DNA from 3 places in the Aquitalea sp. S1-19 genome. Region 3 is predicted to be linked to each of the others. Evidence: predicted binding sites of a transcription regulator. Region 3 holds the regulator's gene; each other region holds the start of a gene.
The links. Region 3 encodes sigma-54, which starts transcription at its own class of promoters, with help from an activator protein. Its sites were predicted from a motif close to CTGGCACGCTTCATGCTT; they were not measured.

Region 1: glnK (P-II family nitrogen regulator) is a predicted target of sigma-54. The motif match lies at 1,901-1,918, and genes of this name have one in related genera.
Region 2: glnA (type I glutamate--ammonia ligase) is a predicted target of sigma-54. The motif match lies at 2,101-2,118, and genes of this name have one in related genera.

What each region holds. Positions count from the first base shown of each region.
Region 1 is NZ_RJTZ01000028.1:19,088-22,362, forward strand. Features, by position in the region: gene EGI20_RS06345 (YifB family Mg chelatase-like AAA ATPase) at 1-1,413, opposite strand, end outside; gene EGI20_RS06350 (accessory factor UbiK family protein) at 1,418-1,699, opposite strand; gene glnK (P-II family nitrogen regulator) at 1,979-2,317, shown strand; gene EGI20_RS06360 (ammonium transporter) at 2,349-3,275, shown strand, end outside.
Region 2 is NZ_RJTZ01000087.1:942-4,216, reverse strand. Features, by position in the region: gene mtgA (monofunctional biosynthetic peptidoglycan transglycosylase) at 1-472, opposite strand, end outside; gene aroE (shikimate dehydrogenase) at 547-1,368, opposite strand; gene EGI20_RS12935 (rhodanese-like domain-containing protein) at 1,463-1,915, opposite strand; gene glnA (type I glutamate--ammonia ligase) at 2,179-3,275, shown strand, end outside.
Region 3 is NZ_RJTZ01000048.1:16,712-19,986, forward strand. Features, by position in the region: gene lptC (LPS export ABC transporter periplasmic protein LptC) at 1-68, shown strand, start outside; gene lptA (lipopolysaccharide transport periplasmic protein LptA) at 55-579, shown strand; gene lptB (LPS export ABC transporter ATP-binding protein) at 576-1,304, shown strand; gene EGI20_RS08990 (RNA polymerase factor sigma-54) at 1,311-2,696, shown strand; gene hpf (ribosome hibernation-promoting factor, HPF/YfiA family) at 2,764-3,078, shown strand; gene ptsN (PTS IIA-like nitrogen regulatory protein PtsN) at 3,193-3,275, shown strand, end outside.

The DNA of each region.
Region 1 (3,275 bases), on a different contig from region 3:
CGTACGCGCCACGCGCAAAATACGGTGGTAAGCACGCGCCGATAACGCCATACGGCTACTCGCCGTAGTCAGCACGGCAAGCGCCGCCGCGTCCGGCAGGCAAAAACTATCCACTTCCGCGGCGCTCAGCGCGGCATTCACCTTGCCCTGACGCGCCATTTGCCGCTGCCGGGCCGACAGCACACGTGCGCTCACCTGCCCGCTCCCCTCTTCCCGGACACCGCTTTGCAACTCGGCAAGCGCTAAAGGCGGCACTTCCAGCAGCAAATCGATACGATCAAGCAGCGGACCGGAGATTTTACCCCGATAGCGGGCAATTTGCTCGGGTGTGCAACGACAAGCACGCTGTGGATGGCCAAGATAGCCACAGGGGCAGGGATTCATTGCCGCAATGAGCTGAAAAGCGGCAGGGAACGTGACCTGACGTGCCGCACGCGAGATACGTATCTCGCCCGACTCCAGCGGTTCGCGCAAGGCTTCCAGTACGCGCCGGTCAAATTCGGGCAACTCATCCAGAAACAGCACGCCACGATGGGCCAGGCTGATTTCGCCCGGGCGCGGGTCTGAGCCGCCCCCCACCATCGCCACCGAAGAGGCCGAGTGGTGCGGAGCACGAAACGGAAGCAGGCCCCAGCTTGCCGCCACAAACCCCTGACTGGACAAAGATTGCAATGCCGCGACTTCCAGCGCTTCGCTCTCCGTCAAAGCAGGCAATAAACCAGGCAGGCGCTGCGCCAGCATAGATTTGCCCGTGCCCGGCGGGCCGACCATCAGCAGGCTATGCCCGCCGGCCGCCGCCACCTCCAGCGCAAGGCGTGCCCCTGCCTGCCCCTTCACATCGGCCAGATCGGGATAGCCGGTCAAAACCTGACAAGGTGTAACGGAAACAGGCTGCAATTGCGCCTGCCCCGCCAGATGGGCACACACTTCACCCAGCGAAGTCGCGCCCAACACCAGCACGCCGTCAACACGGGCCGCTTCGGCCGCATTTTGTTGCGGCAGGATAAAACTGCGCCCGGCCGCACGCGCCCCCAGCGCCATAGGCAGGGCACCACGCACCGGGCGCAAGGCGCCGGTCAGTGCCAGCTCGCCGGCAAACTCGTAAGCGGCCAGGGATGATAAAGGAATCTGGCCGGAAGCCCCCAGCAGCGCCAGCGCAATCGGCAAATCAAAACGGCCGGACTCCTTGGGCAGGTCGGCCGGTGCCAGATTGACAGTAATGCGCCGCGCCGGAAAATCAAAGCCCGCCATCAGCAAAGCCGCGCGCACCCGCTCGCGGCTCTCTTTGACCTCGGTGTCAGGCAGGCCGACCAGCGTAAACGACGGCAAGCCGTTGGACAGATGCGCCTCGACCACCACCTCGGGCGCATCCACCCCGTTCAGCGCCCGGCTGATGGCGACCGCAAACGACATCAGCTCAGGACAGGCCGAGGTTAGCCTGCTCCTCGTCCGAACCTGCTGCCGGGCCATTGGCGGACTCAAGCGCCGACAGGCGGGCCTCCAGCCCGACCAGTTGCTCGCGGGTACGCGCCAACACCTCCTGCTGCACATCAAATTCTTCGCGCGTCACCAGATCCATTTTGCTGAACGTCGCCGCCATCATGGCCTTGATGTTCTTCTCGATATCCTTGGCCGGGCTTGCGGCGATGGTCTCGTTAATTTTGGCGCTGATTTCATCGAACAGTTTTTGGCTCAACATCGCAACACTCCTTGATTTCGTCATGACTCAGCTCCCGAGTGTAGCAAAACCGGCCCTGTCGCGGACAACTGGCAAGAATGCTACATAACTTCAGCACCGCTCTCGCACCAAACAGGTGCAAGCAACCGTTCGAAACCCCACATTGCACCGACCTGATGCCATGCCATCGCCTGCAAACTAGATAAAGCCTTGCCCCGCAAGCTGGCACGCTTTCTGCATAGAGAACCGAGAATGCATGTCGTACCCGCCAAACACCTTACTGAACTGCAGGAGACGAAAATGAAACTGATTACCGCGATTATCAAGCCCTTCAAGCTGGATGAAGTCCGCGAAGCCCTGTCGACGATCGGCGTACAGGGCATCACCGTCACCGAGGTCAAGGGGTTTGGCCGGCAAAAGGGGCATACCGAACTCTATCGTGGCGCCGAATATGTGGTCGACTTTCTACCCAAGGTCAAGCTGGAGATTGCCATCGAAGACGACATCCTGGATCAGGTCGTCGAGGCCATCGAAAACACGGCCCGTACCGGCAAGATTGGCGACGGCAAGATTTTTGTCATGAATCTGGAACAGGTCGTGCGCATCCGTACCGGAGAAACCGGCTCCGACGCGGTCTGAAGCCTTCATTTGCTTAAGGGGAGAACAAAACATGAAAAAACATTTCACATTGGCAGCCCTGCTTGCTGCCAGCGCAGTACCGGCCTTCGCCGGTGCCGCACCAGAGCTGGTTGAAGCCAGCAAGATCAGCGCCGGCGACACCGCGTGGATGCTGACCTCGACCGCGCTGGTACTGTTCATGACCATTCCGGGCCTGGCGCTGTTTTACGCTGGTATGGTGCGCAAGAAGAACGTGCTGTCCACCCTGATGCAGAGCTTTGCCATCACTGCGCTAATGACCGTCATCTGGGTCGTGATCGGCTATAGCCTGGCTTTCACCCCGGGCAACAGCCTGATCGGCGGTTTTGACCGCATCATGCTCGACGGCATTACCTTCCTCAAGGACGAAGGCAAGCTAACGGTACACCCGCTGGCCGGCACGATTCCGGAAGCGCTGTTCATGATGTTCCAGATGACCTTCGCCATCATTACGCCGGCACTGATCACCGGCGCCTTCGCCGAACGCATGAAATTCTCGGCCATGCTGGTCTTTATGACTCTGTGGTCCCTGCTGGTCTACGTGCCGGTTGCACACTGGGTATGGGCACCGGGCGGCTGGATGTTTGACCATGGCGTACTCGACTTTGCCGGCGGCACCGTGGTGCATATCAATGCTGGTATTGCCGGCCTGGTCTGCTGCCTGGTACTAGGCAAGCGCGTAGGCTACGGCAAGGAACCGATGGCACCGCACAATCTGGTGCTGACCCTGATCGGTGCCTCCATGCTGTGGGTGGGCTGGTTCGGCTTTAACGCAGGCTCCGCTGTCGCTGCTGACGGACGCGCTGCCATGGCGATGATGACGACCCAGATCGCCACCGGCATCGCGGCACTGGCCTGGATGTTTGCCGAATGGGCGCTCAAGGGCAAGCCGTCGGTACTGGGCATCGCCTCCGGCGCGGTGGCAGGTCTGGTCGCCATC
Region 2 (3,275 bases), on a different contig from region 3:
CATTCAAATAGATTTCAAAGATGCGGCGCTTGTCCATGACGGCCTCAAGCATGACGGTGATCATGCCCTCCTCCAGCTTGCGCCACGGCGTGCGCTTGCCGGACAGAAACAGATTTTTGGCCAACTGCTGGCTAATCGTCGAGCCACCTGCCACGATGCGCCCTTGTTTCAGGTTTTTTTCAAATGCGGCTTCGATACCATCCCAATCAAAACCCTCATGGTCGACAAACTTGGCATCCTCCGACGCGACGATTGCCCGCTTCAGATTGGGCGAGATGCGCTCGTAAGACACCCAACGGTGATACAGCTCGGCATCGGGATTCTCCGCCTGCAAACGGGTAAGTTGCGCGTTCATAAAAGCACTGACCGAAGGGTTATGGCTGCGCCAATACACGATATGCCCGAAAATCCATACGTTGTACAACACCAATAGCGTCAATAAGACGGCAAAGATTTTAAACGCAAGACGCATGAGGCAGAAAAACCGGAGGCAAGGAAAAGCAGGAACAAGTGCCATCATCATGATGGCACTCTGAAGGAGTCGAATCAGGCCAGAACTTCTCGCAACATATTGGTCACACGGCGAGTTTCCGGGCGAATACCATGCCAGATATCAAATGATTCGGCAGCTTGCTCAACCAGCATTCCCAGACCATCTGCCAGCATTCCGGCATATTCACCTTGCGCGCGCTGCAAGAAAGGCGTCAAGCCTTTGCTGTACACCATGTCGTATGCCAAAGCACGCGGTGAAAACAGCCCATGCGGTATCGGTGGCAACTCGCCGGACAAACTGCTTGACGTGCCATTAATCACAATATCGAAATGCTGCCCTTCCAGCTCGGCATAGCCCGTCGCCACAACGCGCCCCCAAGGGGAAAAGTGGTGGGCAATGGCCTCAGCCTTGATCAAGGTTCGATTGGCAAGCATCAAGCTAGCCGGCTGCTCTGCCAACAAGGGCGCCAGTACGCCACGCACGGCACCGCCCGCCCCCAGCACCAGCACCCGTTTCCCCTTGATGGAAAAATCCAGGTTCTGGACGATGTCGCGCACCAAGCCCACTCCATCGGTATTGTCGCCATAAAGCCTGCCATCGCGCAGGCTTAGAGTATTCACTGCCTCGGCTGCACGCGCCCGATCGGAAACCTCATCCGCCAAACGGAAGGCATCGCCCTTAAAAGGCAAAGTGACATTGAGCCCCCGACCTCCAGCCGAAAAAAAATCGCCTGCCACCACAGAAAACTGCCCCAACTCGGCATAAAGCTTTTCGTAGCGTATGGTGCAAGCGCTGGCGCTGGCAAATTCGGTATGGATAAACGGAGACTGGCTGTGGGACACTGGGTTGCCGATTACGGCATAGCGTTCGGTCATATAGGGGCAACTCGCGAAATTGACAGGCCGGATAATGGCAATAGCCAACACTTTGCCTTGCTACACGCAAAACATCAACCATAAAGCATAACAATCAGCCTTGCAGCCAAGGCAATCCGCGAGCTTTCCAACCATTGAGCTGCCCACGGTGCCCTGCCTCATCCTTGTCGCCCTCGAAGCCCTCGAGGATGTTATACACGCTGGAAAACCCATGGCTGGCCAACTGTCGTGCTGCCTCATCCGAGCGCGCACCGGTACGGCATAGCAGCATCAGCACGGCTTCCTTATCCAGTTGGTGCTCGGCCTGCGCCAGAAAATGCGGGTTAGGCTGCATGCCTGGCCAGGTTTTCCATTCAATAGATACCGCACCGGGAATGACACCAACAAACTGTAATTCGGCATGACTACGCACATCTAGCAAATGAGCGCCCGGTAGGTTCTGCAAAAGTTCCCATGCTTCCTCCGGCGTGACAGCACCAGAATAAGGCAAACCGGTTTGGGTTGCCCGATCATGGGCACGTTGCAAAATTTCGGATCGGTGGCTCATGGCATTCCCCTAAACTAGCTTTACTAAATTGTTTCTAGCATAGCGCCCATTATCCTGACTGACCAGCCACGACGCACGCACCAATAAGGTGCACCGCCTCACGCAATTGCACCAAAATGAGTCGCTCAATATGCATCAACAATCCCATCTGCTTATGGCACAATGATCAAAGTACCTGAACATAGCTGGCATGCTTAATGCTTTAGATTTCACGCCAATTTTGTAGCATCCCACCCGATGCGCGTTGCCTTAAGGAGATCACCATGGCGGTAGCCGACGTTTTGAAACTGATCGAAGAGAACGACGTAAAATTCGTTGACCTTCGTTTTACCGATACCCGCGGCAAGGAACAGCACGTGACCATTCCGGCACACGTACTGACCGAAGATGCAGAGTCCTGGTTTGAAAGCGGCCATGCCTTTGATGGCTCGTCCATCGCCGGTTGGAAAGGCATTCAGGCATCCGACATGCTGCTGATGGCAGACCCGTCCACAGCCAAAATCGACCCGTTTTTCGACGAGCCTACCGTATTCATGAGCTGCGACGTTGTCGATCCTGCCGACGGCAAGGGCTATGACCGCTGCCCGCGCTCGATTGCCAAACGCGCAGAAGCCTACCTTAAGGCCTCCGGCATCGGTGACACCGCCTACTTCGGCCCGGAACCTGAGTTCTTTATTTTCGACAGCATCACCTGGGGCACCGATATGTCCGGTTGCTTCGTGAAAATCAAGGCAGAAGAAGCGGCTTGGGCTTCGGCAGAAGAATTTGAAGGCGGCAACACTGGCCACCGTCCAGGCGTCAAAGGCGGTTACTTCCCAGTTCCTCCGGTTGACTCTTCACAAGACCTGCGTTCTGCCATGGTTCTGCTACTGGAAGAGTTGGGCGTGCCCGTTGAAGTTCACCACCACGAAGTCGCCACCGCTGGCCAGAACGAAATCGGCACCAAATTCAGCACGCTGACCCAGCGCGCCGACTGGACCCAGATCATGAAGTATGTGATCCAGAATGTTGCCCACAGCTATGGCAAGACTGCGACCTTCATGCCTAAACCTATCGTTGGTGACAACGGCTCCGGCATGCACGTTCACCAGTCCATCTGGAAAGACGGCAAGAACCTGTTCGCCGGCGACGGCTATGCAGGCCTGTCCGATATGGCTCTTTACTATATCGGCGGCATCATCAAGCATGCCAAGGCGCTGAACGCAATCACCAACCCGGGCACCAACTCGTACAAGCGTCTGGTTCCGCACTACGAAGCACCAGTGAAACTGGCCTACTCGGCCAAGAACCGTTCCGCCTCGATCCGCATTCCGCATGTGGCCAACCCTAAAGGCCGCCGCATTGAGGCGCGCTTCCCGGA
Region 3 (3,275 bases):
CTTATGCACAAAAGCAGGGCCTGATCTCCCTGTTGTCGAAAGTCAGGATCAGCTATGCACAACCTTAAATTTCCGGCACTGGCCTTGTGCGCCGCGCTATTTTCCATGCACGCGGCTCATGCCGAAATCGCCGATAGCAGCAAGCCGATAGAACTGTCTGCAGACAGGGGCACGCTGGACCAGAACAAAGGCGTGACGGTGTGGGATGGCAGCGTTGTCGTCAATCAGGGCACGCTGCAGCTCAAAGCCGACCATGTGGTCGTGACCCGCAATGCCAACGGCCAGCAAACTCTGCTCGCCACCGGCAAACCGGCCACCTTCCGCCAGAAAGTCGAAGGCAAGAATGAATATATCGATGGCAAGGGCAATCGCATCGACTACGACAGCCAGAGCGGCATCGCGGTGCTGACCGGCAATGCCTTTGTGAAACGCGGACAGGATTCGGTTGCCGGCAATGTGATTACCTACAACACCCAGACCGAACTGTATCAAGTCAGCGGCAGCAATCCACAAACAACCGGTGCGGCCAAAGGGCGGGTTACCGTAATCCTGCAGCCCAAGACAGAGGAAAAGAAATGACCGTCAGCCGGCTGAGCGTTGCCCATATCAAGAAAAGCTTCAAGAAACGTACGGTCGTCAAGGATGTGTCGCTGGAAATTGCCAGTGGCGAAGTGATAGGTTTGCTGGGGCCAAACGGTGCAGGCAAGACTACAAGTTTTTACATGATCGTCGGACTGATTGCGGCCGAAGCTGGTGAAATCGTTCTGGACGATATCACCATCACCCATCTGCCCATACATAAACGCGCGCGCATGGGACTGGGCTATTTGCCGCAAGAAGCCTCCATTTTCCGTCGCATGACGGTCAGGGAGAACATCTGCGCGGTGCTGGAAATTTCCGGCGTCAAGGGCGAGCAGATGGAAAACGAACTGGCGCTGTTGATGGACGATCTGAATATCGCCCACCTGGCCGACACCAACGCCATGGCGCTGTCCGGCGGCGAGCGACGCCGGGTCGAAATTGCACGTGTACTGGCCTCCCGTCCACGCTTTATCCTACTGGACGAGCCCTTTGCCGGTGTCGACCCGATTGCCGTGATCGACATCCAGAAAATCATCGCCTTCCTCAAGGAGCGCGGTATCGGCGTGCTGATCACCGACCATAATGTGCGCGAAACGCTACGCATTTGCGACCGCGCCTATATCATTAACGACGGCAAGGTGCTGGCCTACGGCCTGCCGGACGAACTGGTGAATAACGAGCAGGTACGCAAGGTTTATCTGGGCGAGCACTTCCATCTGTAAGGCGCTATGAAACAAACACTCCAACTCAAAGTCAGCCAGCAGCTCACCCTGACACCGCAGCTGCAGCAATCGATCAAATTACTGCAGATGTCCACATTGGAATTCGGCACGGAGTTGGAGCGTTATCTGCAGGAAAATCCGTTACTGGAACGCAGCGAGGACAGTGACGTTGCGCACGAGTCCTCGCCTGACGAACCGCATGAGGCACCGCCGCGCGAGGGCAGCGAAGCATACGAGGAATGGGGAAGCGGCAGTAAACCTGGCCATAGCGGCGACGATAGCGAGTTCGACCCCATACTCAATACGCCGGAAAAGCCGGGCATGCGCGCACTCTTGATGGCACAGATGGGCGAGCTGACACTCTCGAGTCGAGAACGTGCCCTGCTGACTCTGCTGATAGAAGAAATCGATGACGACGGCTATCTGAGCACCCACATTGATGAAATCTGCCAGAGCCTGCCAAAGGAGCTGGAGGTAGAAACTGAAGAGCTGGAATATCTGCGCCAGCTCTTGCGCCAGATGGAGCCGCCTGGAATAGGCAGCTACAACCTGAGCGAATTTTTGACCCTCCAGCTAAACAAGCTGCCCGATACCCTCCCGGCCAAAACCCTGGCCCGCACCATCATCCAGACCCATCTCACTTTGCTAGGCAACCGCGACTACAGCAAGCTGCGCAAGCTTTTGGATGCCAGCGAAGACGAGATCCGCGCAGCACAGGCCTTGATTGCCCAACTACGCCCGCGACCGGCCGGAGGCTTTGATGGTGAAGATACCCGTTATGTGATGCCCGATGTGGTGGTACGCAAATACCGCGGTCGCTGGATCGCGACCATCAACGGTCAAGCCCAGCCAAAATTACGTGTAAATAACATTTACGCCAATCTCCTGCAACAACAAAGGGATAGCGGCAATAATCTCTCCGGGCAGTTACAAGAGGCCCGCTGGCTGGTCAAAAACATCCAGCAGCGATTTGACACCATCCTGAAAGTATCGGAAGCTATCGTTGACAGGCAGCAACAGTTCTTTGAACAAGGCGAAGTCGCAATGCGTCCCCTTATCCTGCGCGATATTGCCGATGAACTGGGTCTGCACGAATCCACCATTTCCCGCGTCACCACACAAAAATATCTGCTGTGTAGCCGCGGTCTGTTCGAGCTCAAATATTTCTTTGGCAGTGCGCTGGACACCGACAGCGGCATCGAATGCTCTTCTACCGCAATCAAGGCACATATACGCCGGCTTATCGTCGACGAAAATAACAAGAAGCCCTGGTCGGATAATGCACTGGCCGAACAATTAGCCAAACTGGGCATACAGGTTGCAAGACGCACTGTCGCCAAATATCGCGAAGCCATGCAGATTGCGCCAGCCAGCCAGCGCAAAGCACTCTAGACTTCCACTTAACAGCATCCCCATGGACCCGGACTGTTCCAGGTCGATTAACAGAAGGAGTTAGGGTATGAACCTCAAGATCACTGGTCTCCACCTTGAAGTAACCCAACCACTGCGCGACTATGTCGAAGAAAAACTCGGCCGAGTGATTCGCCATGTAGACAATGTGATCGACACCGGCGTCACGCTTTCGGTTGACAAGCTGGTGCAAAAAGCCGAGGTCAATGTCCATCTGGCCGGCAAGGATATTCACGCCGAAGCGACCGCCGATGATATGTATGCCGCCATCGATGCGCTGATCGACAAACTGGACCGCCAGGTAATCAAGCACAAGGAAAAACTGTCGGAACACCGCGCGATCCCGCAACCGGCCGCAGAGTAACACCTTGATTAAAAACGGGAACCTTATGGTTCCCGTTTTGCTTTGATAACAGGGCTATTTCAATGTCACGCGCCAGCGTAGAATGAACGCCGATTTCATCCTGTACGAGTTTTTATGTCCCTGATAGGCAAAATACTCTCCCGTGATCATGTTCTGGTCGACCTTGATGTTGCCAGCAAAAAGCGGGTGTTCGAGCA